3 regions of the Frigoribacterium sp. CFBP9029 genome follow, and region 3 is predicted to be linked to each of the others. Evidence: predicted binding sites of a transcription regulator. Region 3 holds the regulator's gene; each other region holds the start of a gene.
The links. Region 3 encodes HrcA, which represses chaperone genes, less so after heat shock. Its sites were predicted from a motif close to TTNGCACTCGNNNNNNNCGAGTGCNAA; they were not measured.
Positions count from the first base shown of each region.

Region 1 (9,406 bases), on a different contig from region 3:
CCGACAGCTTCACCGGCGCATCGCGCAACGGCACGTCGTGCACCATCAACTTCGGCGACAAGTCGAGCTACCTGGCGATCCTCAACCCCGACGGCAGCATGATCTGCGACACCAGCGACCTGCTGGAGGACGGCGTCGGGCCCGTGCTCGGCGGGGTCACCGTGGCCGAGTCGGCCGGGGGCGAGGCGCAGAGCGTCGACAACCGCACCCACGATCAGGAGTGGCGGGTCTACGCCACGGTCAAGCCGCTCACGCTGACCTCGACGACCGGCTCCACGCAGACCATCGACGCCACCATCGTGACGGGCACGAACCTCGCCGCGACCAACGCGACGATCAACCGCTTCGGCGGGATCTTCCTGGGCTTCGGCGTCTCGGTCGTGGTGCTCGGCGCCGCTCTCACCCGACTGCTCGTCACATCGACGTTCTCCCCGCTGCGTGACGTCGAGGCCACGGCCGCGCGCTTCGCCGACGGCGACTACAGCCAGCGTCTCGACTCGACCACGCCCAACACCGAGGTCGGGCGACTCAATCGATCGCTCAACACGATGCTGAACCGCATCGACGACGCCTTCGACGACCGCGCGAAGACCATCGACCAGATGCGGCGCTTCGTCGGCGACGCGAGCCACGAGCTCCGCACCCCGCTCGTCAGTCTGCGCGGCTACGCCGAGCTGTACCGCATGGGCGCCCTCACGAAAGAGGAGGACGTCGCCCAGGCGATGGAGCGGATCGAGAAAGAGGCCATCCGGATGGGGGTGCTCGTCCAGGACCTGCTGCAGCTCGCTCGTCTCGACGAGTCGAAGCCGCTCGAGCTCGGCCCGGTCGACCTCGTGCAGCTCGCCCGCGACTCCGCCCTCGACACGATGGCCTCGAACCCCGACCGCGACATCGAGGTGCTCGTGCTCGACCCGGTCGTGCCGACGGCCACCCCGGCGGATGACGGCGAGGCGGCCGAGCCCGCGGTCGACGCGGCGCCCGGCGCCCCGGTCGAGAGCCGGATGACCGGCCCGGTGACGCCCGTCGCGCCGGGGTCGGCGGCGGCGGGCGGCGCACCGGCGACGTTCGCGGGGGCCACCCTCGCGCGCCTCCGGAGCCTGCGTGCCCGCGGCGGCCGCAACGCGGACGGCAGCGCGGCCGTCGTGCCCGTGGAGCAGACACCCCTCGACGAGGCGCACGCCATCGTCATCGGCGAGGAGAACAAGATCCGTCAGGTGATCACCAACCTGATGGGCAACGCCATGCGCTTCACCGAGCACGACAGCCCGATCGAGATCGTGGTGCAGTCGGACCCGGGTCGCGGCGTCGCGACGTTCGCGATCGTCGACCACGGCGAGGGCATCCCGCCGCAGATCCGCGAGAAGATCTTCCAGCGGTTCTGGCGAGCCGACTCGTCCCGCACCCGCGACACCGGGGGCAGCGGGCTGGGACTCGCGATCGTCTCGGGCATCGTCGCGGCGCACGGCGGCAGCGTCGACGTGCGCGACACCCCCGGCGGCGGCGCCACGTTCCAGGTGGCCCTGCCCCTGATGCCCGCCGACGCCGCTGTCACCACCGCCCCCGCGGCCGGCCCGCAGCCCGCCTAGCCGCCCGCGGCGCCGGCGGCCCGCCGCCCGCGGCCCGCGGCGCCCGCCGTCGCACCCCACACCCCGAAACCCGCGCAACACCCGCATATCTCGGGGTGCTACGCGGGTTTCGGGGTGCTACGCGGCTTCGGGCGGGGTGCCGCGCGGGTCTCGGGGTGCTGCGCGGCTTTCGGGGTGCTGCGCGGCGTCGGGCGGGGTGCTGCGCAGGTCTCGGGGTGCTACGCGGGTTTCGGGGTGCTACGCGGCTTCGGGCGGGGTGCCGCGCGGGTCTCGGGGTGCCGCGCGGGTCTCGGGGTGCCGCGCGGGTCTCGGGATGCTGCGCGGCGTCGGGCGGGGTGCCGCGCGGGTTTCGGGGTGCTACGCGGCTTCGGGCGGGGTGTCGCGGCGCACACGCCGAAGGGCGGCCCTCCCGGAGGAGAGCCGCCCTTGTGCGTGGTGCGGTGAAGCGGTGCGGACTAGAAGTCCATGCCACCCGTGGGGTCGCCGGCCGGGGCCGGGTTCTTCTCGGGCTTCTCGGCGACGACGGCCTCGGTCGTGAGGAACAGACCGGCGATCGAGGCTGCGTTCTGCAGCGCCGAGCGCGTGACCTTGGCGGGGTCGATGATGCCGGCGGCGATCATGTCGACGTACTCGCCGGTCGCGGCGTTGAGGCCGTGACCGATGGGCAGGCCGCGGACCTTGTCGGCCACGACGCCGGGCTCCATGCCCGCGTTGAAGGCGATCTGCTTCAACGGAGCGTCGATGGCGACACGGACGATGTTCGCACCCGTCGCCTCGTCGCCCTCGAGCTGCAGCTCGGCCAGAGCGGTCTTGCCGGCCTGGATGAGAGCGACGCCACCACCGGCGACGATGCCCTCTTCGACGGCGGCCTTGGCGTTGCGCACGGCGTCTTCGATGCGGTGCTTGCGCTCTTTGAGCTCGACCTCGGTCGCAGCGCCGGCCTTGATGACGGCGACGCCGCCGGCCAGCTTCGCGAGACGCTCCTGGAGCTTCTCACGGTCGTAGTCGCTGTCGGTCGCCTCGATCTCGCTGCGGATCTGACGCACGCGACCCGCGATCTGCTCGGGGTCGCCGGCACCCTCGACGATGGTCGTCTCGTCTTTGGTGATGACGACCTTGCGGGCACGACCGAGGAGGTCGAGCGTCGCGTTCTCGAGCTTGAGGCCGACCTCTTCGGCGATGACCTGACCACCGGTGAGGATCGCGATGTCCTGCAGCTGGGCCTTGCGACGGTCGCCGAAGCCGGGGGCCTTGACGGCGACCGACTTGAAGATGCCGCGGATCTTGTTGACGACCAGGGTCGCCAGCGCTTCGCCGTCGACGTCCTCGGCGATGATGAGCAGCTGCTTGCCGCTCTGGATCACCTTGTCGACGATGGGGAGGAGATCCTTGATGTTCGAGATCTTCGAGTTGACGATGAGCACGTAGGCGTCTTCGAAGACGGCCTCCTGGCGCTCGGGGTCGGTGACGAAGTACTGCGACAGGTAGCCCTTGTCGAAGCGCATGCCCTCGGTGAGCTCGAGCTCGGTGCCGAAGGTGTTGGACTCCTCGACGGTGACGACGCCCTCCTTGCCGACCTTGTCGATCGCCTCGGCGATCAGCGCGCCGATGGTGGGGTCAGCGGCGGAGATCGAGGCCGTGGCCGCGATCTGCTCCTTGGTCTCGATGTCCTTCGCGTCGGCGAGCAGCTGAGCCGAGACGGCCGCAGCGGCCTTCTCGATGCCGCGCTTCAGCGAGATGGGGTCGGCGCCTGCGGCGACGTTGCGGAGGCCCTCACGGACGAGCGCCTGAGCGAGCACGGTGGCGGTGGTGGTTCCGTCGCCGGCGACGTCGTCGGTCTTCTTCGCGACCTCCTTGACGAGCTCCGCACCGATCTTCTCGAACGGGTCGTCGAGCTCGATCTCCTTCGCGATGGACACGCCGTCGTTCGTGATGGTGGGGGCGCCCCACTTCTTCTCGAGCACGACGTTGCGACCACGCGGGCCGAGCGTGACCTTAACCGCGTCGGCCAGGATGTTCAGGCCACGCTCGAGGCCACGACGGGCCTCTTCGTCAAAAGCAATGATCTTAGCCATGTGTGTTTTTCGTCCCTCCCGGACGTCATGAAGCAGAAGCTTTGGCACTCACGTGTCGCGAGTGCCAGTGACGATTCTGGCACTCGCCCGGTGAGAGTGCAAGTGACGTCGCGGGCGATCCGAGGAGGTGCGGTGCGCGGTGATCGCGACCCGCGCCTCCTCGGCCCGGTCGCCCTCAGGGCGTGTAGTCGGCGCCGAGCACGACGGTCACCGACGCGTTCGGGAACGCCGAGCTGACGGCCGTCGCCGTGACGCCGAGCGTCTGGGCGAGCCCGAGGGCGACCCCTTCGTCGGCGGCGTCGGCGTAGTAGACGGTCGAGGTCGTGGCCGAGGTGTCGCCCGCGTTGCCCTGGGTGGCGACGGTGTACCCGGCGGCCTCGAGGTCGGCGGAGGCGGCGGTCGCGAGACCCGCGGTCGACGTCCCGTTCAGCACCGCGATCGTGACGGAGGGGTCGACGTCGGCGGGGTCGGTCACGGGAGCCTCCGTCGGCGTCGCGGAGGCGGTGTCGTCGGGCGCCTCCGCCTCGGCCGTCTCGGTGGCGGTCGTCGTGGGGGCGTCGAACTGGATGCTGTCGTTCAGCACGCCCAGGGCGACGACACCGCCGCCCACCAGCACGCCCGTCGCGAGAGCGGCCCAGGCGAAGACGACCAGCCCACGGCCCCGCCTCGGGGTGGACCGGTGCGCGCCGACCCTCTGCAGATCGGCGGGCAGGTCGTCGAAACGGTCGCGGGGGAACTTCGGCATGTGCTGTCGGTCTTCTCTGGGTCGGCGGGCGTCGGTTCGGCGGGCGTCGGGCGCTCTGTCGGCGGGGCGGCGTGCAGCGGGGCGGCGGGTCGGCGGGTCAGCGGGTCGGCGGCCCGAACGATCGGGTCGTGCGGGCGAGCGAGCGAGCGTCGCGGAGTCGGAGCAGACGCCCCACGAGCATCGGCGCGTAGGCCAGTGCAGCCGGTCGGTCTATGAGCGAGTTGAGCAGCTGCTGGTACCGGGCCGTCGAGAGACCGAGATCGCGTCGGATCACGGCCTCCTTCTGGCGCGGGGACCCCGTGGTGGACTGCTCGAGGTCGAGGATCGCGCGGTCGCGCTCGGAGAGCCCGATGACCGTCCCGTCGTCGCCAGTCGCACCGCTGTCGCCCATCACCCGCCCTCTCGATCGTCGTCATCCTACGGGCGGCCACCTCCGGGCCGCCTCAGGCGCAGCCCTCCCGCCGGGTCAGGAGGGGAGCAGTCGCACTCGCGTGCCGTGAGCGTCACCGACGGCGAGGGCCCGGCCGTCGAGGGCGAGCGCGGCGAACCCGTCGCCCGGCGCGACGCCCTCCGGCACCTCCACCACGACGTCGTGCAGCAGGTCGCGCCGCTCGTACGACACCCAGGTGGCGCCGAGGGCGCGCACGGCGTCGACGAAGGCCTGGCGCCGGCGACCGGGCAGGTAGACGAGCGTGCCGGTCGAGACCACGACGAGCCGCGCGTCCGACGGGGCGGTCGCGGCCAGGGCGGCCAGCCCGTCGACGGCGTCGCCGCGGACGAGCCGAGGAGGCGCGCTCCGGGCGATCGCGACGGCCCGCCGCAGCAGATCCACCCGCTCCGACGGCCCGGGCGGCAGCGACGTCTCGAGCCACGAGACCGCCGCGGGGTCGGTGACGTCGACGGGCTCGAGGTCGAGACCGGCCCGCCAGACGATCTCGGGCAGCACGACCCGGCGAGGCCACTCGTCGTGCGGCAGCGGGGAGTCTCCGAGGTCGACGTCGAGCTCGACGACGACGTCGCTGTCGGCCGCGCCCCAGCGCGCCTGCTCGTCGCGGCCCGCGCCGCGGAGGTCGGCCCGGAACGCGTACCGGTCGGGGAACAGGCAGAGCCCCGCCGAGGCGCCGACCTCGAGCAGGGCCACCGGGCCCTCGAGCCTGGCCAGCGCGAGCGACACCGGCCCGAGGCGGCGGACGTCGTTGACCTGGGTCGTCCGACGGGCGAGCTCGGCGAGGAGGGCGTCGGGGTGGGCGAGCATCCACTCCCGGAGGCGCGGCCACGGTGCGAGGGGGGCGCCCAGCCAGCGCGACACGGCGAGCACGAGGGCGGGCTGGCGCCGCGCCTCCGGAGACCTCTCGATCAGCGCGAGCACGTCGGGGTCGTCGGCGATGCCGAGCGACCACTCGGCGTACAGAGGGGACTGCTCGCGGGCGGACGCGTCGGCGTGGCTGCGGAACCGGTCGGCGAGGAGCATGTCGTGATTCTAGGGAGGCCGGGACTGCGACGGGCCGGCGCCGGTGCCGCCCTGGAATGACTGTCGGGGGGACCGTGTTGAATGGGGAGTCCCGAGAACTGAGGAGTCACCCGTGTCGTACAAGGTCGAGAAGTCCGAAGAGCAGTGGCGAGCAGAACTCGGCCCCGAGCAGTACGCCGTGCTGCGCGAGGCCGCGACCGAGCGCCCGTGGACGGGCGAGCTGCTCGACGAGAGCCGCGCCGGCGTCTACGCCTGCGCCGCCTGCAACGCCGAGCTGTTCAAGAGCGGCACCAAGTTCGACAGCAACTGCGGCTGGCCGAGCTTCTACGAGTCGGTGAACCCCGAGGCCGTGCAGCTGATCGACGACGACAGCCTCGGCATGACCCGCACCGAGGTGCGGTGCGCGAACTGCGGTTCGCACCTGGGCCACGTCTTCCCCGACGGCTTCGGCACGCCGACCGGCGACCGCTACTGCATGAACTCCGTCTCGCTCAGCTTCCGCGAGGGCGACGACGCCTCCTCCACCGCCGAGTGACCCGGTGAGCACCGTCGCGGCTGCGGCCGCCCGGCGTCGATCGCGGTCGAAGGTCACCGACGACGCCCCCGATCACGAGCAGCTCGTCGCAGCCGTCGAGGCGGCGGCGACCGTCGCCGACCACTCGTCGATGCGCCCTTGGCGGCTCATCGAGCTGAGGGGCGACGACCGCCGACTGATCGGCCGGTCGCTGGCGGCGGCCGACGGCGCCGTGGGCAAGGACGCCGAGAAGCTCGAGCAGAAGTCGCTGCGGGCACCGCTGGTCGTCGCGGTGGTCTCGTCGCCGAAGCCCAGTCGCAAGGTGCCCGAATGGGAGCAGGAGAGCGTCGCCTCGGGTGTCGCCCACCTGCTGTCGCTCGTGCTCGACGACGAGGGCTGGGGCGTCTTCTGGCGATCCGGCACGCACACCCGGGCCCCCGAGGTCCAGGCGGCGCACGGTCTGACGGGCGACGAGAAGCTGCTGGGCTGGCTCTACGTCGGGGGTCGCGATCGGCCGCGCGACGCCGACAAGCCGCGCAAGCGCGTCGAGGTCGATCGGCATCTGAGCGGCCCGCCCCGCCCGTGACACGACGAGACCCCGGTGCCGAGGCACCGGGGTCTCGTGGTCTGCGACCCTAGGAGGTCACCAGGTCTTCTGGCTGGTGCCCACGAACGTGATCGGCAGCCAGAACGAGCCGGTCATGGCGACGATGCCGGCGAAGAAGATGATCGCGTTCGGCTCGCCCGACCCGAACGAGTAGGCGAACAGCGCGAAGCTGATCAGCAGCAGCACGATCGAACCGATGGCGGTCAGGATGTTGGTCATGGGGGCTCCTCGTGATCCGGGCCGGGCGACGGCCGACGCCGTCTCCCCCTACTTCACCACTGATGACCGCTCCTGCGCCAATCGCGGGCGGGAAGATGCACGGCGTGCGCCCATCCCGGGTCGCTCCCGACCTCGCCGCCGGGCTTGTAGGGTGGTGGAGTCAGCCGCCTTGGCGCAGTCCGGTAGCGCAGTGCTCTTGTAAAGCGAAGGTCGTCGGTTCGAATCCGACAGGCGGCTCCATCGAAGGCCCCGATCGTCCGCGATCGGGGCCTTCCGTCGTCCGCCGCGCCTCCATCCGGGGCCCTTCACCGGGGAATCCGAGACGCCTCGCGCCGAAAGGGGTACAGGGAGGAGGACAGACGCCCTGTCGCTCCCCCCAACGAGGGCGACCCGTCTTGGGGATGACGGCATCCGTCCCCCGAGCGCACACTGGACGCGCCCCGAGGAACCCGAAGAACCGCGGGGCGCTGTACCCCATCGAGCGATCGATGGGTCGCGCCAGATCCACCCCCCGATGCACCCGCTCGCCCTTCCGAAATCCCAAGGAAGGCACACCGCGACATGGTCACACGGACATACTCACGATCGCTGCCGATCGGCGCCACGATGATCGCCGGCGCACTCCTCGCGACGGCTCTCGTCGCGACGGGCACGCAGAGCGCCTCGGCCGCCACCGGTTCGATCATCGCGGGCAAGACGGCCACGGACGCGGCGGCCGCCTCGAAGACCCTGCTGAACGGGAACCTCGCGGGGTGGACGCAGAACTTCAAGGACGACTTCACGACCCCCATCGCCCAGGGCGAGTTCCCCGGTCCGTACGCGAAGCAGTGGATGAGCTACGACGGCTTCGGCGACACCTGGCAGATCGGTCGCTACGAGTCCGACATCCTCTCCGTGCGCGACGGGCTGCTCGACATGCACCTGCACACCGGCTCCGACGGCGTGCCGCGGGCCGCCGCACCCGTGCCCCTGATGAACGGCCAGTGGGGGGGCCAGACCTACGGGCGCTACAGCATCCGGATGAAGGCCGACGCCCTGCCCGGCTACGGCACCGCGTTCCTCCTCTGGGACGACGCCGAGACCTGGGCGAACGGCGAGATCAACTTCCCCGAAGGCAGCCTGGACGGCTCGACCAAGGCCTTCAACCACCAGCTCGGCACGCCGTGGAACAACGACCTGGCCGTCGACACGCACACGTCGTACACCGACTGGCACACATACACGATCGACTGGACGCCGAAGAAAATCAGCTACCTGCTCGACGGCATCGTCGTGGCGTCGACCACGACGAACATCCCCAAGACGCCCATGCACTGGGTGCTGCAGACCGCGACCAACGGCACGAAGCCGGACGCGAAGGTCGACGGCCACCTCCAGATCGACTGGGTCAGCCAGTACGCGTACACGCCCGGCAGCCCCGCCACCGTCAGCGTGCCGACCGCACCGGCCCGACCGACGCCGACCCCGACGCCTGCTCCGGCCCCGGCTCCCGCTCCGGCTCCTGCTCCTGCTCCCGCTCCTGCCCCGGCCCCTGCTCCCGCTCCGGCTCCGGCTCCTGCCCCGGCGCTGAAGACCCTGACCGCCCCCGTGCCGAAGATCGTCGGCAAGACCACCGTGGGCGCGACGCTCACCGCCCAGACCGGCACCTGGACGAGCGGCACCGCGCTGACCCACCAGTGGCTGCGCAACGGCACGGCCATCGCCGGGGCCGCACGAGCGAGCTACGTCACGACCGCGGCGGACGCCGGCAAGAAGATCACCCTCGTCGTGACGGGCAGGAAGACCGGATACACGACGGCGTCGAAGACCTCGGCGGCCGTGGCCGTCACGCCCGCTCCTCTGGCGAGTGCGACCCCCGCGGTGACGGGGACGCCGAAGGTCGGCGGCAAGATGGGCACGAAGACCGGCACCTGGACGGCGGGCACGTCGTTCTCGTACCAGTGGAAGAGCGACGGCAAGTCGATCTCACGGGCCACGGCGCCGACCTACGTGCCCACGGCCTCCGACGCGAACCGAGCGCTGACGGTCGTCGTCACCGGCACCAAGCCGGGGCACACCGCGGTCGCCCGCACCTCGAAGGCGGCGACGGTCGTCCCGTTGCGGCTCACCGCCCCGGCCCCCGCCATCTCGGGTTCGGCGAAGGCCGGCAGCACGCTCACCGCCAAGAAGGGCACCTGGACCGCGGGCAC
Region 1 is NZ_JAXCWB010000003.1:346,584-355,989, reverse strand. Features, by position in the region: gene SOM11_RS06420 (HAMP domain-containing sensor histidine kinase) at 1-1,586, shown strand, start outside; gene groL (chaperonin GroEL) at 2,042-3,661, opposite strand; gene SOM11_RS06410 (LytR C-terminal domain-containing protein) at 3,837-4,406, opposite strand; gene SOM11_RS06405 (DUF3263 domain-containing protein) at 4,504-4,797, opposite strand; gene SOM11_RS06400 (DUF2332 domain-containing protein) at 4,873-5,877, opposite strand; gene msrB (peptide-methionine (R)-S-oxide reductase MsrB) at 5,990-6,412, shown strand; gene SOM11_RS06390 (nitroreductase family protein) at 6,417-6,977, shown strand; gene SOM11_RS06385 (hypothetical protein) at 7,035-7,217, opposite strand; tRNA gene SOM11_RS06380 (tRNA-Thr) at 7,381-7,457, shown strand; gene SOM11_RS06375 (family 16 glycosylhydrolase) at 7,779-9,406, shown strand, end outside.
Region 1: a site for HrcA is predicted at 3,703-3,729, ahead of groL (chaperonin GroEL). Genes of this name have one in related genera too.

Region 2 (9,406 bases), on a different contig from region 3:
ATCTGCGCGGCGGAGATCATCCGCATGGTCGGCAGATCGAGCATCCTCACCGACGTCACCGGCGGCTCGAACGGCATCACCGGCTCGTCGTACCGCGACGCCTTCACCGCCCTCTCGCCCCTGCCCGACGGTCAGACCACGATCCTGTGGTTCACCTACGACAACAACGGGGTCAGCGGCTGGTGGATCCGCATCGTGGCCTGGGGCCTCGTCGCCCTGCTCTGCGTGATCGTGTTCCTGCTCAGCCGCAGCCCCTGGGGCCGTGTGCTCAAGGGCATCCGCGAAGACGAGGACGCCGTGCGCAGCCTCGGCAAGAACGTCTTCTCGTACAAGATGCAGGCGCTGGTCTTCGGTGGTGTGATCGGCTCGCTCGCCGGGATCATCTACGTGCTGCCCTCGTCGGTGCAGCCCGACGCGCTCGGTCGCTCGACGACCTTCTTCATCTGGACGGCCCTGCTGCTCGGCGGCGCCGCGACGGTGTTCGGGCCGGTGCTCGGCGCGATCCTGTTCTTCGTGGTGCGACTGCTGATCCGCACCCTGGCCGGCGACTTCATCCCCGCGAGCATCATGAGCAACCAACAGGCCGACCAGTTCTCGTACGTGCTCGTCGGCGTCGCCCTCATGTGCCTGATCATCTTCAGGCCACAGGGGATCCTCGGTAACAAGAAGGAGCTGTCGTTCAGTGTCTGAGACAACCACGACCGGTGGCCGCGCACGCAAGGCCGGCTACGACTACGACCGCGACGCCCTCCGCGCCAAGCTGACCGGCGTCGACCGCACCCCGGGCTCGTCGAAGCCCGACCCCATCCTGACCGTCGACAACGTCGTGCGTCGCTTCGGCGGCATGACCGCCGTCGACGTCGGACACGTGGAGGTGCAGCGCGGCGCGATCACGGCGCTGATCGGCCCGAACGGGGCCGGCAAGACGACCTTCTTCAACCTGCTGACCGGCTTCGACAAGGCCTCGTCGGCCCCCACCGCGTTCAACCGCGGCGAGGGCACGGCGAAGTGGGTCTTCGACGGCAAGCCGATGGGCAACGTCGGCGCCGCCAAGGTGGCGCGCGCCGGCATGGTGCGCACCTTCCAGCTGACGAAGGCGCTGTCTCGCCTGACCGTGATGCAGAACATGCTGCTCGGAGCCCGCGACCAGCCCGGCGAGAACTTCTTCGTCGGCATCGTCCCGCCGCTCTGGAAGGCCCGCGAGCGCGAGATCACCGCGAAGGCCGAAGATCTGCTGAAGCGGTTCAAGCTCGACGACAAGCGCGACGACTACGCCGGCAGCCTGTCGGGCGGCCAGCGCAAGCTGCTCGAGATGGCCCGCGCCCTCATGAGCGACCCCGAGATGATCATGCTCGACGAGCCGATGGCCGGCGTGAACCCGGCCCTGACGCAGTCGCTGCTCGGTCACATCCAGAGCCTGCGCGACGAGGGCACCACGGTGCTCTTCGTCGAGCACGACATGCACATGGTGCGCCACATCTCGGACTGGGTGATCGTGATGGCCGAGGGCAAGGTGGTGGCCGAGGGCCCCGCCGACACCGTCATGGACGACCAGGCCGTGATCGACGCCTACCTCGGTGCGCATCACGACACCGACCTGGGCGACGACTCGCTGCTGACGGACGCGGTGCTCGAGGAGCTCGAGCAGGAGGTGGCCGCAGAGGACGCGGCCCGCGCGGACGACGCGACCAGCGCCTCCTCGGCCACCGGCGGCGGCATCGCCGGACGCGACCTGCCCGGCTCACCCGACCCCTCGACCCCCGCCGCCACCAACGCGGCGGACGACCAGCAGACCGGAGACAAGAAGGCATGAGCGCCTCGACCACGCAGATGCACCCGGGAACCGAGAAGTTCGCGGGCATCGAACCGATCATGAACGCCAGCGACCTCGTGGCGGGCTACCTGCCCGGGGTCAACATCCTGAACGGCTGCGACCTGGTCTGCTACCCGGGCGAGCTGATCGGCATCATCGGCCCGAACGGCGCCGGCAAGTCGACCCTGCTGAAGGCGCTGTTCGGCCTCGTCAAGATCCACTCGGGCGCCGTCACCCTCGGCGGCGAGGACATCACGAACCTCAAGGCCAACAAGCTGGTGCAGGCCGGCGTCGGCTTCGTGCCGCAGACGAACAACGTGTTCCCGTCGCTGACCATCGAGGAGAACCTGCAGATGGGGATGTTCCTGCGCCCCAAGAAGTTCGCCGAGCGACTCGAGTACATCTACGACCTGTTCCCGGTGCTCGCCGACCGTCGCGGTCAGCGGGCCGGATCGCTCTCGGGCGGTGAACGGCAGTCGGTCGCCATGGCGCGCGCGCTCATGATGGACCCGAAGGTGCTGCTGCTCGACGAGCCGTCCGCGGGCCTGTCGCCGGTGCGCCAGGACGAGACGTTCATCCGCACCCGCCGCATCAACAAGGCCGGCGTCTCGGTGATCATGGTCGAGCAGAACGCCCGCCGCTGCCTGCAGATCTGCGACCGCGGCTACGTCCTCGACCAGGGGCGCAACGCGTACTCGGGCACCGGCCGCGAGCTCGCCGACGACCCGAAGGTGATCGAGCTCTACCTGGGCACGCTCGCGAAGGACGTCGACGACTCGCACTGACGCGTCACCCGCATCGCCTGGAGGCCCCGCACGCTCGTCGTGCGGGGCCTCCGTCGTGCGTGCGGGGTGGGCGAGTTCGTGCGCGGGGGCACCGCACGCGCCCGCACGCGCCCGCCCCACGATCGAGTGGTCGGAAGATGCTCTTCACCGCACCACGAAGAGCATCTTCTGACCACTCGAAGATATCCACCAAGGTGCGGTGCGGACGACGCCCGTGGACGCTCCTCGCGAGGGGAGCCTCGCGTTCCACGCGCCCGCTCGCTCCCCGCTGCCCGCCACGCGCCCCACGCGCCCGCTCGCGTCCGCCCCACGATCGAGTGGTCGGAAGATGCTCTTCACTGCGCCACGAAGAGCATCTTCCGACCACTCGATCAGACGCCGACGAGCGGACGCACGACGGAGGCCCCGGCGCATACGCGCCGGGGCCTCCGCAGAAGAGGGGACCGAGTTACTGGACCGTGCCCTCGACCGCCGTCTGGTAGACGATCTTGTTGTCGCCGTCGAACTTGTAGATGCCGATGAAGGCGCTCGACGGGTCGTTCTGGTCGTCGAATGCTCCGATGCCCGAGGGGCCGGTGTAGGAGATGTCGTCGCCGGCCTCGATCGCCGTCTTGCAGTCGGCGAAGGTCGAGCACTCGGTACCGCCGTCAGCACCCGACACCGCGGCCATGTTGGCCTGGATGGTGCCGGAGTCCGTTCCGCCGCCTTTCACCGCGGCGAGCGCGGCGAGCATGGTGGCGTCGTACGACTCCTGTGCGTACGAGTAGTCGGTCAGCGCCGAGCCCGCGCTCTCCTGGTAGTAGGTGTTGAAGCGCTCCTGCAGGTCGGACGACGGGAACGCACCGGGGATGGTGCCCTGGGCGCCCTCGAGGGTGCCCGGGTCGAAGTCCTCGCTGTAGTCGGCCGTGTTGCCGTCGGACATGTAGATGCTGGTCATGTCCGCACCCTGGGCGACGAGCTCGGGGACGATCGACTTGGTCTCGTCGAACGCGAGGATCACGATCGCGTCGGGGTCGGTGGCCAGGGCCGCCGTCACCTCGGACGAGAAGGTGGTCTGACCGGGAGGGAACTCCTGGCCTTCGCCGGTGCCGCCGTAGACGACGGTGCCGCCCGAGGCCTCGACGGACTCCTGCACGGAGTCGCGGAGACCGGTGCCGTAGGTGTCGTTGAAGACGAGGAACGCGACGTTGGCGCGACCGTCGTTGACGATCTGGGTGCCGAGCGCCGACCCCTGGACGGAGTCCGGCGGCGCGGTGCGGAAGTAGTACGACGAGTAGCCGCTGAGCGAGGACGCCGTGTTGGCGGGCGAGATCTCGACGATGCAGGCGGCGGTCAGCTGGTCGATGACGTTCAGCGTGACGCTGGACGACTCGGCGCCGATCGCGACCGGGACCTTCGCGTCGATGAGCTGCGTCGCTGCAGCACTCGAGACGGTGAGGTCGTTGCTGTCGCCGGAGTCGGTGCGGGGTTCGACCGTGACGTCCTGGTCGAGCACGCCACCGGCGGCGTTGATGTCCTCGACGGCGAGACCGATGCCGGCCTCGGCGGGCGGAGCGAGGTAGGCGAGGGTTCCCGTGTTCGGCAGGATCGTGCCGATGCGGAGCGCGTCCTGTCCGGGGCTGCTGGGAGCCTCGCACGATGCTGCGGGGTCGGCCTTCTGCGAAGCCGAAGGCGACGACGACGCGCCGTCCTCCGGAGTCGACGACGTCGACGAACAGGCGGCCAGCAAGACGGAGGCGGCCCCTGCGAGCGCCAGAGCCTTCAGGCCTTTGGTGGATCGGATCATCCGTAGTCCCTTTCGTGAAGCGCGGAGAGCCGGACCGACACTAGGCAGACGGTCCTCGCGATTGAGTAGAAACTAGGGCTGGATTGTTTCTGGCGTGTGTTCTGGTCGTCACTGGACCGTTTCGTTAGCAATTCGTGACTTGCGCTCAATACCGCGATTCCGCCGCGACGATCGCACCGCGTCGGTGGAGAGCACGATGAGCGCGACCCAGACGATCGCGAAGCCGATCCAGCGGGTGACCGGCATCTCTTCGTGCAGCAGCACCACGCCGACGATCAGCTGCAGCACCGGTGCGAGGTACTGCGTGAGACCGATCGTGGCCAGAGGGAGACGACGCGCGGCGGCGGCGAAGAGGAGCAGCGGCACCGCGGTGACGACGCCCGAGCTGATCACGGTCAAGGTGTGGACGACCGAGACGGAGCCGAAGACGACCCCGCCGCCGACCCCCGTGACGGCCATGACGACGAGCGCCGCCCCGGCCACCGGGGTCATCAGCATCGTCTCGAGCGTGAGACCGCCGACGGCGTCGACCCGCCCGCCGACCTGCTTCTTGACGAGACCGTAGAGACCGAACGAGGACGCGAGCACGAGCGACACCCACGGCACGTCGCCGGTGCCGATCGCGATGACCAGCACGGCGACGCCGCTGAGGGCGACGGCCGCCCACTGCGCGGGGCGCAACCGCTCGCGCAGGACGACGACGGCCAGCAGCACGGTCACGATCGGGTTGATGAAGTACCCCAGAGCGGCCTCGACGACGTGCCCGGCGAGGGCGGCGGTGATGAAGACCGTCCAGTTGACGACGATGAACACGCCGGCGAGCCCCATGGTCGCGACGAGGCGGGGCTGCCGCAGCAGGCGGACGAACGCGGGAAACCCCCTGGTCGCTGCGAGCAGCGCGAGGCAGAACACGAGGGAGAAGACGATGCGCCAGGCGACGATCTCGAACGGCCCCGACGGCGACATCAGCAGGAAGAACACGGGCAGGACGCCCCAGAGACCGTAGGCGCCGACCGCGAACGCGAGCCCGGATCGGGCGGCCCCGCCGGCGGCACCGGGCGAGCCGCCACCCTGCGTCTCGGAGACGAGCGGGGCGGCGGAAGCCGAGGAGGCGCGGGGGCGGCTGGTGGTCACGTCACGACTGTAGGCCGGGCGACCGACACCGCGACACGTCCACCTCCGACAGGGTGGCGCGTCCGACCGCCGCTCTCGGGAGGCGCGGCCGGTGGAGGAGGCGACCCGCGCCTCCTGCGGCCCCCCCTCAACGACGAGAACCCCCGCCGAAGCGGGGGTTCTCGAGGAGCTGTGTCGAACGACTAGCGGACGACGACGGCGAGGACGTCGCGAGCCGACAGGACGAGGAAGTCCTCTCCGCCGTACTTGACCTCGGTTCCGCCGTACTTGCTGTAGATGACCTTGTCGCCGACGGCGACGTCGAGCGGCACACGGTTGCCGTTGTCGTCGATGCGACCCGGACCGACGGCGACGACGTCGCCCTCTTGGGGCTTCTCTTTCGCGGTGTCGGGGATCACAAGGCCGGAAGCCGTGGTCTGCTCGGCTTCGACCTGCTGGATGACGATGCGATCTTCGAGCGGCTTGATGGAGACCGACACGGTTGCCTCTACTTTCTCGGAACTTCGAAAAACGTGGGTTGGCACTTGCCACGTGCGAGTGCCAGAAACAACTGTAGGGCGTCACTGGCACTCGGTCAATCCGAGTGCCAGTGATGCGCGTCGGTCTCGTCGACCCCGGGCCCCGGACCTCGGCGGATGCGTGAGACTGGACGACATGGATGCGTCGGAGCTGCTCGAAGTCCTCTCTCCCGAGGGGCTGCGGCTGCTCGACTCCCTCCCCCCGTGGCGGGCCTCCGACGACGTCGTGTCGTCGGTCGCCGCGCTGCGGAAGCAGGGCCACCCCGCCGAGCGCGTGTCGGCCGTGCTGACCCAGGCGCGCCTCCGCAGCAAGGCGGAGGGGAAGTTCGGCGAGTTCGCCAGTCGCATGCTCTTCACCGAGGCCGGTCTCGAGCAGGCCACGCGCCTCGGCGTCGCCGCCCGCCATGCCGACCGCTACCGCTCGGCCGGACTCACCAGCGTCGCCGACCTCGGCTGCGGCATCGGCGGCGACGCCCTGGCCTTCGCGGCCCTCGACCTCGACGTGCTGGCCGTCGACCGCGACGAGGTGACCGCCGCCGTGGCGTCGTACAACCTGTCCCCGTGGTCGTCGTCGCGAGTCCGTCAGGGCGACGCCGAGACGACCGACCTGACCGATGTGCAGGGGGTGTTCCTCGACCCGGCGCGCCGCACCGGCGGGCACAGCGCCACGAAGCGGATCGCCGACCCCGCCGACTGGTCGCCGTCGCTCGACGTCGCGTTCGCCTTCGCCGACCGCCTGCCGACGGGCGTGAAGCTCGGACCGGGGATCGACCGCGACCTCCTGCCCCGCGACGCCGAGTGCCAGTGGATCTCGGTCGATCGCGACGTGGTCGAGGCCGGGGTCTGGTTCGGACCGCTCGCACGGGCCGGGGTGGGCCGGTCCGCCCTGGTGATCAGCGCCTCCGGGGCGGCGGAGCTGACGGCGCCCGCCGACTCGGACGACGTCGAGGTGGGCGACCTCGGCGAATGGCTGTACGAACCCGACGGCGCCGTGATCCGCGCACGTCTGATCGGCGACCTGGCCCGCTCGATCGACGCCCGCATGATCAGCCGCGACATCGCCTGGCTGACGACCGACCAGCGGATCGAGACCCCGTTCGCCCAGGGCTTCCGGGTGATCGAGACGTTCCCCCTCGACGAGCGGACCCTCAAGCGCGAGCTGCGGACGCGGGGCATCGGCCGCCTCGAGATCAAGAAGCGGGGAGTCGACGTCGACCCCGCCACGTTCCGCAAGCGCCTCTCGCTGCAGGGTTCGGGGTCGGCCACGCTCGTGCTGACCAGGGTCGCCGGGCGGCACACGGCGCTGCTCTGCGAACGCGCCTGACCCCCGCCACGACGACGGAGGCCGGGTCTGCGGCTCAGGTGCCGCTGTAGTACCCGTCGCCGGTCGACGGCATCTCCGAGAGCACGTTGAAGAACAGCACCCAGGCGCCGATGATCAGGAGCGACAGGCCGATGCCCACGTAGCCGGTGATGAGACCCGTCAGCCAGAAGCCACGCGCATGGCGTTCGCGCTTCTGCCCCACATGACCGAGCACCACGCCGGCGATCGAGAAGAGGACTCCCGACCCGAAGAGCACCAGCGACATCAGCACGCCGAGGATCGACCCCGACATCGACAGGATGCTCAGCAGACTCGAGGGCCTGGGCGCGCCACCCTGCTGGTACGCGGCGTACTGCGAGCCGTAGGGCTGCGGGGCTCCGTACTGAGGGGCGCCGTTCTGCGGGGCGCCGTACTGCGGGGCGCCGTACTGCGGGCTCCCGTTCTGCGGGGCTCCGTACTGCGGAGCGCCGTAAGGCTGCGGGCGTCCGTACTGCTGCTGGCCCTGCTGGCCCTGCTGCGCACCATAGGGCTGCTGCGGAGCGGCGCCGTACGGCGCTCCCCCGCCCGGCTGCTCGCCGAACGGCGACTGACCGGGCCGTGTCGGCGCCCCGTACTGCTGACCACCCGACGGCTGCTGGGGTCCGTCGGAGGCCTGCTGACCGGGACCGGGTCGTCCGTACTGCCCCGGCTGCTGGTACTGGCCGTACTGCCCCTGCGGACCGGCACCGTAGGGCGCCGACCCGGGAGGCCCCTGCGGCGCAGGAGCGGACCCGACCGGAGAGGCCTGCTGCCCCGGCGCGACGAACGGGTCGCCGACCGGTCGTGACCCGGCAGGAGGCGCGGGCTGGGTCGGAGGCGCGGGCTGCGTCGGAGCCCCGGGGTACGCGGTCGGGGGCAGCGACGGCGACGCCGCCCCGCCCTCGGCGGTCGCGCCCGCGGGATCAGCGCCCGACGACTCGGCACCCGACCGATCAGCCCCCGACGAGCCCGACGTCTCGGACCCCGACGGCGCGGGCGAGGGGGTGGAGGCCGGAGGGACCGGGCCGGGAGGTGTCGTGTCGTCGGTGGCCATGAGGACCCTTTCGAGTGCGGTGCGGCGGTCGTGACGGACGGACGAGCGCCCGATGCACGAGGGGGCCCGCGCCGGTGAGCGCGGACCCCGTCATGGTATCGACGTCGTCGATGAGTGGACTCGGAGTGATCAGAACCCGGACTCGTAGCTCTGGTCGTACGCGAATCCGCCGGCGGCGATCGCGACGATGAAGAACACGACGACGGCGATCGCGCCGAGCAGGCCGAGGTAGCCGAGCACGAGGCCGATGATCGCCATGACCTTGCCCTGCTCGCCGGTCCGCTTGATCTGGCGCAGCGAGATGTGGCCCGTGACGATGGCGACGATGCTGAAGACGAACGAGCTCAGGATGCTCGCGACGAGCGACACGATGGCCAGCACGTTGGTCTTCGGCGACTGGCCGCCGTAGCCGCCCTGCCCGTAGCCGCCCTGCCCCTGGGCCTGCCCCTGATAGGGGTTCTGCTGATACGGCTGCTGCTGCGGCTGGCCGCCGGGCTGCCCCTGCGTGCTCTGCGAACCCTGCGGGTACTGCGGGTACTGAGGCGCCGGGGGGTTCTGCGGGCCCTGGCGGGCCGGGTCGTGGTCGGTCATGCCGAGGTCTCCTTCTGTCTGAGTGGCCCCGAGCCTACGCGGACCCGCCCGCGCTCCGCCCTGAGGGCCCCGACGCCCCACGCCCCGTCGGCTCAGACCGCCTGCACCGTCGTCACCGGCAGCGTCGAGTCGGCGCCGAAGTCGAGCGGCGACGGCGCGTGCCCGCGGGCGACGAGCTGCGCACCCAGGGCCGCGATCATCGCCCCGTTGTCGGTGCAGAGCGACAGCGGCGGCACGCGCAGCTCGACGCCCGCCGCCTCGCAGCGCTCGAGGGCGAGCTGCCGCACGCGGGCGTTCGCGACCACTCCCCCGCCGAGCAGCAGGCGAGGCACGCCCAGGTCGGCGCAGGCGGCCAGCGCCTTGGTGAGCAGCACGTCGGCGAC
Region 2 is NZ_JAXCWB010000003.1:178,956-188,361, reverse strand. Features, by position in the region: gene SOM11_RS05705 (branched-chain amino acid ABC transporter permease) at 1-690, shown strand, start outside; gene SOM11_RS05700 (ABC transporter ATP-binding protein) at 761-1,813, shown strand; gene SOM11_RS05695 (ABC transporter ATP-binding protein) at 1,831-2,598, shown strand; gene SOM11_RS05690 (ABC transporter substrate-binding protein) at 3,047-4,384, opposite strand; gene rarD (EamA family transporter RarD) at 4,493-5,518, opposite strand; gene groES (co-chaperone GroES) at 5,701-5,997, opposite strand; gene SOM11_RS05675 (class I SAM-dependent methyltransferase) at 6,173-7,360, shown strand; gene SOM11_RS15070 (pentapeptide repeat-containing protein) at 7,539-8,186, shown strand; gene SOM11_RS05665 (DUF4190 domain-containing protein) at 8,562-9,023, opposite strand; gene tsaD (tRNA (adenosine(37)-N6)-threonylcarbamoyltransferase complex transferase subunit TsaD) at 9,116-9,406, opposite strand, start outside.
Region 2: a site for HrcA is predicted at 6,082-6,108, ahead of groES (co-chaperone GroES). Genes of this name have one in related genera too.

Region 3 (9,406 bases):
GTCACCGCGTGCCGCGCCTCCGCGCCGGTCAGGACGACGTCGCCGCCGACCGACGCGTCGTCGAGCGACTCGACGAGGTACGAGTGCGCCACGATCAGAAGTTCAGGAACCGGTCGCGCAGCTTGCCGAAGAGCCCCTGCTGGAACTGCGACAGCTCGGGCCCCTGACCGCGGCGACCCGACGCGAACTTCTCGATGAGCTCGCGCTCTTTATGGCTGAGCTTGGTCGGGGTCACCACCTGGACGCCGATCTTCAGGTCGCCCCGGCCGGTGCCGCGCAGCTTGGTGATGCCGCGGTCGCGGATGGTGATGATGTCGGCGCTCTGGGTGCCGGGCTTGATCTCGAGCTCGACCTCGCCGTCGATGCCGGACAGCGTCGTCGACGTGCCGAGGATCGCGTCGGCCATCTGCACCTCGAGCGTCGCCAGCAGGTCGTCGCCGTCGCGGCTGTAGGTGTCGTGGTGCTTCACCTTGACCTCGAGGTAGAGGTCTCCGTTCGGACCGCCGGCCTGACCGACCTCGCCCTGGCCGGGCAGCTGCAGTCGGAGCCCCGTGTCGACGCCCGCGGGGATGTCGATCGGGATGGTGCGGCGGGCACGGACGCGACCCTGCCCCTGGCAGGTGGCGCAGGGGTTGGGGATGACCGTGCCGTAGCCGCGGCAGGTGCCGCAGGGGCTCGACGTCATGACGTTGCCGAGCAGCGAGCGGACGGTGCGCTGGATCTGACCCGATCCGTTGCAGATGTCGCAGGTCTGCGGCGAGGTGCCGGGCGCGCAGCACGAGCCGTTGCAGGTCTCGCAGAGCACGGCCGTGTCGACCTCGATGTCGCGCTGCGTGCCGAAGACGATGTCGTCGAGCTCGACCTCGAGGCGCAGCAGCGCGTCCTGACCGCGCTCGCGCCGCGATCGCGGGCCCTGCCGCTGACCGCCGCCCCCGCCGCCGAAGAACGCGTCGAAGATGTCGCCGAAGCCCGCCGCGCCGCCGCCGCCCCCGCCGCCGAACCCGGCCTGCGGGCCGAGGTCGTAGCGCTCGCGCTGCTGGGGGTCGCTCAGGACGTCGTAGGCGTGGGTCACGTCTTTGAAGCGCTCGGAAGCGTCGGCGCTCGGGTTCACGTCGGGGTGCAGCTCGCGGGCGAGTCTGCGGTACGCCTTCTTGATCTCTTCGGGCGTCGCCGACCGGTCGACTCCGAGCACGTCGTAATGATCTGCCACTTGTTTCGTCTACCTCTTGGTGTCGTAGCTGGAAGTTGGGGGGAAGAAGGGGAGGCCGAGGAGGCGCGGGTCGGGTCTCAGCGCTCGGCGAGCGTCGACGACAGGTAGCGGGCCACCGCGCGGACGGCCGCCATGTTCGACGAGTAGTCCATCCGCAGGGGGCCGAGCACGCCGATGCGGGCGATCTCGCTGCCCGACGAGGTGTAGCCGCTCGCCAGGACCGAGGTCTGCGCGAGCCCGAACGAGGCGTTCTCGCGCCCGATGCTGGCCACCACGTCGACGGCGTCGAGTTGCATCTCGCCGAAGAGCCGGAGCAGCGCGACCTGTTCTTCGATGGCCTCGAGCACAGGATAGAGGTTGCCGCTGAAGTCGTCGCCGGTACGGACGAGATTCGCCGCGCCCGACATGACGAGACGGTCCTGGCGCCCCGCGGCCAGCTGTTCGACGAGGCTCGCGACGACGCGCCGCACGATGGCGGCGAGGTCGGGCCGGAAGCGCTCCGGCAGGTCGCTGAGCGATCGGGCGGCGTCGCTGAGCGCGGCGCCCCCGACGACGGCGTTGACCGACGCCCGCAGCTCGGAGAGGAACACCTCGTCGACGGGCGTGGGCAGATCGATCAGGCGCTGCTCGACCTGGCCGCTGTCGGTGATGAGGACGGTCATCACCCGCGTCTCGCCGAGACTGACCAGCTCGATGTGCCGCACGCGTGCGCGCGAGAACGAGGGGTACTGCACCAGCGCGACCTGGTTGGTCAGCTGCGAGAGGAGTCGGACCGTCCGCCCGAGGACCTCGTCGAGATCGGTCGAGTCGCCGAGGAAGGTCTCGATGGCCTGACGCTGCGCCGAGGTGAGCGGACGCAGATCGGCCAGCTCGTTGACGAAGAGACGGTAGCCCTTGTCGGTCGGGACCCGACCCGACGACGTGTGAGGCGCCGTGATCAGCTCCTCCTCTTCGAGGAGGGCCATGTCGTTGCGGATCGTCGCGGCCGACACGCCGAACTGGTGCCGCTCGACGATCGACTTCGAGCCGACGGGCTCACGGGAGGCGACGTAGTCGTGCACGATGACACGGAGGACTTCGAGTCCGCGTTCCGAGACCACGACGCACCTCTCTTCCGACTGTCTGGCACTCGCCGTACCAGACTGCCAATCCTACGTCACGTGCGCCACGCGACCTACACGCGGCGCACTCGGCATCCGGAGCTCCCTACTGCCCGCGGGGTGGTCTGCCCTAGGGTGAGGCCATGACCGACATGCCTCCTTCGCAACCGAACGACCCCCGCGCGGGCCAGCAGCCCTTCGGCCAGCAGCCGAACGGCCAGCCGCCCTACAGCCAGCAGCCGAACGGCCAGCCGCCCTACGGTCACCAGGGGCAGCCGTCCATCCCGCCGATGCGTCCGGAGGACGAGAAGCTCTGGGCGACGCTGATCCACCTCGGCGGCATCCTGTTCTGGATCGTCCCCGCGCTGGTGGGCTACCTCGTCTTGAAGGACCGCGGCCCGTTCATCCGCGAGCACACCCGTGCCGCCCTGAACTTCCAGATCACCATGGCCATCGTGCTGGTCGCGTCGGGTCTGCTCAGCGTCATCATCATCGGGGCCATCACCGGCTTCGCCGCCGGCGTCGTCATCGTGATCTTCTCGATCATCGCCGCCGTCGCCGCCAACCGCGGCCAGTACTACAAGTACCCGCTGACGTTCGAGTTCATCAAGAACTGACGCACGGCACCGAATGAAGGGCGCACCTCCTGAAGGAGGCGCGCCCTTCGTCGTCTGCGGAGCTCGCGACGGTCGCGGGGCCGGCTCTACGACGGCAGGAGTCGGCGGACGACCGCGTCGGCCATGAGGCGGCCCTCGCGGGTCAGCACGACACGCCCCTGGAGGGCGGGGCGACCCTCGACCCAGCCGTCGGCGATGAGCCCGGCGACGGCCTGACGACCGTCGTCGTCGAGTTCGGACACCGGCAGCCCCTCGCGGATCCGGACGCCGAGGAGGACCCTCTCGACCCGACGCGTCTCGTCGTCGAGCGTCTCGCGACCGGCGCCCGGCGACTGCTCGGCCGCCATGCGCTGCTGGTAGGCCGCCGGGTGCTTGACGTTCCACCAGCGGACTCCCCCGACGTGGCTGTGCGCGCCCGGGCCGATCCCCCACCAGTCGTGGCCCTGCCAGTAGGCGAGATTGTGCCGCGAGCGGTGGTCGACCCCGCGCGACCAGTTGCTCACCTCGTACCAGTCGTAGCCGTCGGCCGCGAGGCGGTCGTCGGCCACCTCGTACATGTCGGCCGCGAGGTCGTCGTCCGGCGTCGCGACCTCGCCGCGGCGGATCTGGCGGGCCAGCTTCGTGCCGTCCTCGACGATGAGCGCGTACGCCGAGAGGTGATCGGGCTGCTGCGCGATCGCGACGTCGAGGGAGCGCTTCCAGTCGTCGAGCGTCTCGCCGGGGGTGCCGTAGATCAGGTCGAGGCTGACGTCGAGGCCCGCCTCGCGAGCCCACTCGACGACGAGCGGGATGCGCTCGGGGTCGTGGGTGCGCTCGAGGGTCGCCAGCACGCTCGGCACGGCCGACTGCATGCCGAAGCTGACCCGGGTGAAGCCGGACGCCTTGAGCGCCCGGAGGTAGTCGGCGTCGACGCTGTCGGGGTTCGCCTCGGTGGTCACCTCGGCGCCGTCGACGAGACCCCAGGTGTCGACGACGGCGTGCAGCATCTCGGCCAGATCGGACTGCGGCAGCATCGTCGGCGTGCCGCCGCCGAAGAAGACGGTCGACGCGGGTCGAACCGGCAGTCCGGCCTCGGCGAGGACGCGACCGCCGAGCGCGACCTCGGCGACGGCCTGCCCGGCGTAGTCGTCGCGCTTGGCGCCGCGCAGCTCGTCGCCGGTGTACGTGTTGAAGTCGCAGTAGCCGCAGCGGACACGGCAGAACGGGACGTGCAGGTAGACGCCGAACTTGCGCTGGTCGGCCCCGGCGACGACGGACGACGGGAGACCGCCGTCGACGGGCGCGGGGTCGCCGAGCGGGAGGGTGCTCGGCACCCTCAGTCGTCCAGCCGACGGAGGGTCGGGTCTTCGGGGGCGGTCTCGGGCGACTCGGCCGCCGTGATCGCCGCGGCGTCGAGGTCCGTCTCGGGCTCGGGACCGGGCTCGTTGATCGACAGCGCCCGGAGGTAGCGACGCGTGTAGAGGGCCTGGGTGCGCTTCATGAACGGCTCGACGAGCTTCCAGCGGAGCGACGACGGACGCGAGAACGACCGGATCGAGAGCCAGACCGAGCCGTCGTCGGTCTGATCGACGATCCACGACTCCTCCCCGCTCTCGGGGTGCCCGTCGAGGGTGCCGTAGGCGAAGCCCTTGCGCGTGGGCTCGTCGATCACGTAGACCACCCGGACCGGTGCCTCCACCTTGCGCCCGTAGGCCTCGATGGTGAGCGTCGCAGTCGTCCCGGCCGTGAGCAGGGGCGTGCCGTCGGGGGCGAAGCGCGCCTCGTCGGGCGAGCGCGACCAGTGCGCCGGGTCGACGGGTGCGCCGTTCTCGTCGAAGGTGACGGGCGTGTAGCCGCCCTCCTCGAGGGGCGGGACGGCGTCGACCCGGACCTCGATGCCGCTGCGGCGCTGGATCTGCCAGGTCATCGTCGCGATCCAGGCCGCCTCGAACCGGGCATCGCCGTGACCGACGCGGGTGCGGTACTCGGCGGGTGTGAAGCCCGTCGGCGGGTACTGCATCAGGTCGGGGGCCTGCGTGGCCCCGACCTCGCCGTACGTCGTACGGGTCTCGGTGTACGTCGCGCGTCTCATGCGACTACTTCTTGTCTTTCTTCTCGGTGTCACCCGAGAGGGCGGCGATGAACGCCTCCTGCGGCACCTCGACACGACCGATGGTCTTCATGCGCTTCTTGCCCTCCTTCTGCTTCTCGAGCAGCTTGCGCTTTCGTGAGATGTCGCCTCCGTAGCACTTCGCGAGGACGTCCTTCCGCATGGCGCGAATGCTCTCGCGCGCGATGATGCGCGCTCCGATAGCGGCCTGGATGGGGACCTCGAACTGCTGACGGGGGATCAGCTCGCGGAGGCGCCCGGTCATCAGCACCCCGTAGGCGTACGCCTTGTCGCGGTGCACGATCGCGCTGAAGGCGTCGACCGTCTCGCCCTGCAGCAGGATGTCGACCTTGACGAGGTCCGCCTCCTGGTCGCCGATGGGCTCGTAGTCGAGGCTCGCGTAGCCGGCCGTCTTCGACTTGAGGCTGTCGAAGAAGTCGAACACGATCTCGCCGAGCGGGATCGAGTAGCGGATCTCGACCCGGTCTTCGCCGAGGTACTCCATGCCGAGCAGATTGCCGCGGCGCTGCTGGCAGAGCTCCATGATGACGCCGACGTAGTCTTTCGGCGCCAGGATCGCGGCCTTCACCATGGGCTCGCTGACGCTCGCGATCTTGCCCCCGGGGAACTCGCTCGGGTTCGTCACGGTGATGGTCTTCTTGTCGTCGGTCATGACCTCGTAGACGACGCTCGGGGCCGTGGTGATGAGGTCGAGGCCGAACTCGCGCTCGAGGCGCTCGGTGATGATCTCGAGGTGCAGCAGCCCCAGGAACCCGCAGCGGAAGCCGAAGCCGAGCGCGACGGACGTCTCGGGTTCGTAGACCAGCGCCGCGTCCGACAGCTTCAGCTTGTCGAGCGCCTCGCGGAGGTCGGGGTAGTCGCTGCCGTCGATCGGGTAGAGGCCCGAGTAGACCATCGGGAGGGGCTCGACGTAGCCGGCCAGCGCCTCCGTCGCGGGCTTCGCCGCCGTCGTGACGGTGTCGCCCACCTTCGAGAGCCGCACGTCTTTGACGCCGGTGATGAGGTAGCCGACCTCTCCGACGGAGAGCCCCTGACTCGGCGTGGGCTCGGGCGACGACACCCCGATCTCGAGGATCTCGTGCGTCGACTTCGTCGACATCATCTGGACCTTCTCGCGCGGGTTCAGCGTGCCGTCGATCATGCGGATGTAGGTCACGACCCCGCGGTAGCTGTCGTAGACCGAGTCGAAGATCATGGCGCGGGGCGAGGCGTCGAAGTCGCCCGTCGGCGACGGGATGCGGTCGACGACGCGGTCGAGCAGCTCTTCGACGCCCATGCCCGTCTTGCCGCTGACCCGCAGGACGTCGTCGGGGTCACCGCCGATCAGACCGGCCAGCTCGGCCGCGTACTTCTCGGGGTCGGCGGCGGGGAGGTCGATCTTGTTCAGGACGGGGATGATCTCGAGGTCGTTCTCGAGGGCGAGGTAGAGGTTCGCAAGCGTCTGAGCCTCGATGCCCTGCGCCGCGTCGACGAGCAGGATCGCGCCCTCGCAGGCCGCCAGCGATCGGCTGACCTCGTAGCTGAAGTCGACGTGCCCAGGGGTGTCGATCATGTTGAGGGCGAAGGTCTCGCCGTTGCGCTCCCATGGCATGCGGACGGCCTGGCTCTTGATCGTGATGCCGCGCTCGCGCTCGATGTCCATGCGGTCGAGGTACTGGGCGCGCATCGCGCGGTCTTCGACGACGCCGGTGATGCCCAGCATGCGGTCGGCCAGGGTCGACTTGCCGTGGTCGATGTGGGCGATGATGCAGAAGTTGCGGAGCGACGCGGGCGGTGTCGACGCCGGTTGCAGTGCACGGGAGGCTAGGGGGCTCACACGGTCCTCAGGGGGTGTTGGGCGGGGGGCGCGTCGATTCTCCCACGCCGGGGCGGGAAACCGGGTCTAGGCGATCGGCGCCGGGAGCTTCGACAGGCCGCGGGTGAGCACCTCGGGCTCCGTCGCGAGGCAGACGCGGATCCAGCCCTCGCCGCTCCGGCCGAAGGCGCTGCCGGGCGCGACGGCCACGCGTTCGGTCAGCAGCAGCCGCTCGGCCCACGAGGCCACGTCCCCGCCGGAGGCGTGCGACATGTCGATCCAGAGGTAGAAGGCGCCGGTCGGCTCGAGGTAGCGGATGCCCCGCTCGTCGAGCAGGGACGTCGCGAGCTCGAGGTTCTGGCGGTAGTGGTCGCGGGCGTCGGCGACCGGCTGATGATCGCCCACGACGGCCGCGAGGGCCGCGTGCTGGTCGGGTTCGGCGACGCAGCTGATCTGCGCCTCCTGCACGGTCCGCATCGTGTCGGCCAGCCCCTTCGGGGTCACGAGGTAGCCGACCCGGACACCGGTCATGGCGTAGGTCTTGCTCAGCGAGAAGACGCTGAAGACGCGGTCGTCGTGATCGAGGGAAGCGAGGCTGACGTGCTTCGACCCGTAGGTGAAGTACTCGTAGACCTCGTCGCTGATCACCCAGAGGTCGTGCCGACGGGCGAAGTCCAGGAGGCGCACCAGGGTCTCTTCCGAGTACACGACGCCGAGCGGATTGGAGGGCGAGTTGACCACGATCGCGCGCGTGCGGTCGCCGACCAGCCGGTCGAGCTCGTCGATGTCGGGCACGAAGTCGGCGGCGGGGGCGAGCGTGTAGGGCACCGGGACCGCGTCGAGCATGTGGGCGTTCATCGTGAAGGTCGTGTAGCCCGGGTCGGGCACGAGCACCTCGTCGCCGGCGGCGAGCAGCAGACCCATGGTCTGGTGCAGCGCCTGCGTGCCGCCGATCGTCACCCAGACCTGCTCGACGTCGACGTGGATGTCGTTCTCGCGGGCGAGCTTCGCGACCAGCGCCTCGCGCAGCGGCGCGATGCCGCCGTTCGGCGTGTAGTTCGTGCGGTCTTCGGACCACGCCCGGCGGGCGGCGTCGCCGATGTGCCGGGCGACGGGCACGTCGGGCTCGCCGATCACGAGCATGTCGACGTCGTCGAGCTGGGCGGCGATCTCGAAGACGCGACGGATGCCGGAGGCGGGGACGGAGGTCATGTGCGGGGCGAGCTGCGGCATGATGGCACGGTACTACGCACGACACGGCGCGCCGCCCGACGGCTGTTCGTTGAGACTCGGGCCACCTGCTGGTAACGTTGCCTGTTGGCTTACGCGTTACGTCTGCACGGGCGGAACGCGATCGCAGCCGAGAGCCGCTCCGGTGGCCATCACCGGCGGCAGCACCGGGTCGATCGACGAGAGTCGATCGGTCGCTCGGCTGGCGCACATCCGTCCGAGACACAGAATCCAGAAAGTAGTTCACGTGGCAAACATCAAGTCGCAGATCAAGCGCATCGGCACCAACAAGAAGGCCCAGGACCGCAACCGCGCGGTCAAGAGCGAGCTCAAGACCGCCGTCCGCGCGACGCGCGAGGCGATCACCGCCGGCGACAAGGACAAGGCCACCTCGGCCCTCCTCGTCGCGTCGAAGAAGCTCGACAAGGCCGCCAGCAAGGGTGTCATCCACCAGAACCAGGCCGCGAACCGCAAGTCGTCGATCGCGAAGCAGGTCGGCGCTCTCTGAGTCGCTCCCCCGTACGAAGGCCCCGTCTCGATCGAGACGGGGCCTTCGTCGTTCCCCGGGGCCGCACCGCCGCCGAGGCGGGGACGAGTCAGCGGGGCCGGGTCAGCGGGGGCGGTCGCCCCGCATCGAGATGACCGTGACCATGCGCTCGAGCGCGTAGACGGCGTCGCGTTCGGCGCCCTTGACGGCCGCATCGGTCTCGGCGACGACCTCGATGCAGCGCCCGAGGCCGTCCTCGCTCCAGCCCCGCACCTCCCGCTGGGCCCGTTCGACCTGCCACGGCGCCATGCCGAGTCGCGACGCGAGCTGACCCGACGGACCGTAGGCCCCGTGCACCTTGGCCATGCCGCGGATCTTCATCGCGAAGGCCGCGACGACGGGCACCGGGTCGGCGCCCGATGCGAGCGCGTGGCGCAGCAGCACGAGGGCCTCGCCCTGCCTCCCGGCGACGGCCATGTCGGCGACCTTGAACGAGTTCGTCTCGACCCGCCCCTCGTAGTACTTCTCGACCGTGGCCTCGGTGATCTCCTCCGCGGCGTCCGAGATGAGCTGCTGGCAGGCGCTGGCCAGCTCGGCGAGATCGTCGGAGAACGCCGTGACGAGCGCCCGCAGCGCCCCCGAGGTGACCCGTCGACGTTCGGACGCGAACTCGGCGGCGGCGAAGTCGAGCTTCTCGGTGTCCTTCTTCAGCTCGGCGCAGACCACCTCGAGCCCCTGGCCGGTGCCGCCGCGGATCGTGTCGAGCAGCTTCTTGCCGCGCACTCCCCCGCCGTGCCGCAGCACGAGGTAGGTGTCGTCGGCGGGCGACTCGAGGTACCGCAGTGTCTCGGTGAGGA
Region 3 is NZ_JAXCWB010000007.1:16,244-25,649, forward strand. Features, by position in the region: gene SOM11_RS10460 (16S rRNA (uracil(1498)-N(3))-methyltransferase) at 1-92, opposite strand, end outside; gene dnaJ (molecular chaperone DnaJ) at 95-1,210, opposite strand; gene hrcA (heat-inducible transcriptional repressor HrcA) at 1,288-2,310, opposite strand; gene SOM11_RS10475 (DUF4870 domain-containing protein) at 2,454-2,927, shown strand; gene hemW (radical SAM family heme chaperone HemW) at 3,014-4,240, opposite strand; gene SOM11_RS10485 (DUF1990 domain-containing protein) at 4,243-4,998, opposite strand; gene lepA (translation elongation factor 4) at 5,003-6,853, opposite strand; gene SOM11_RS10495 (pyridoxal phosphate-dependent aminotransferase) at 6,920-8,065, opposite strand; gene rpsT (30S ribosomal protein S20) at 8,310-8,570, shown strand; gene holA (DNA polymerase III subunit delta) at 8,673-9,406, opposite strand, start outside.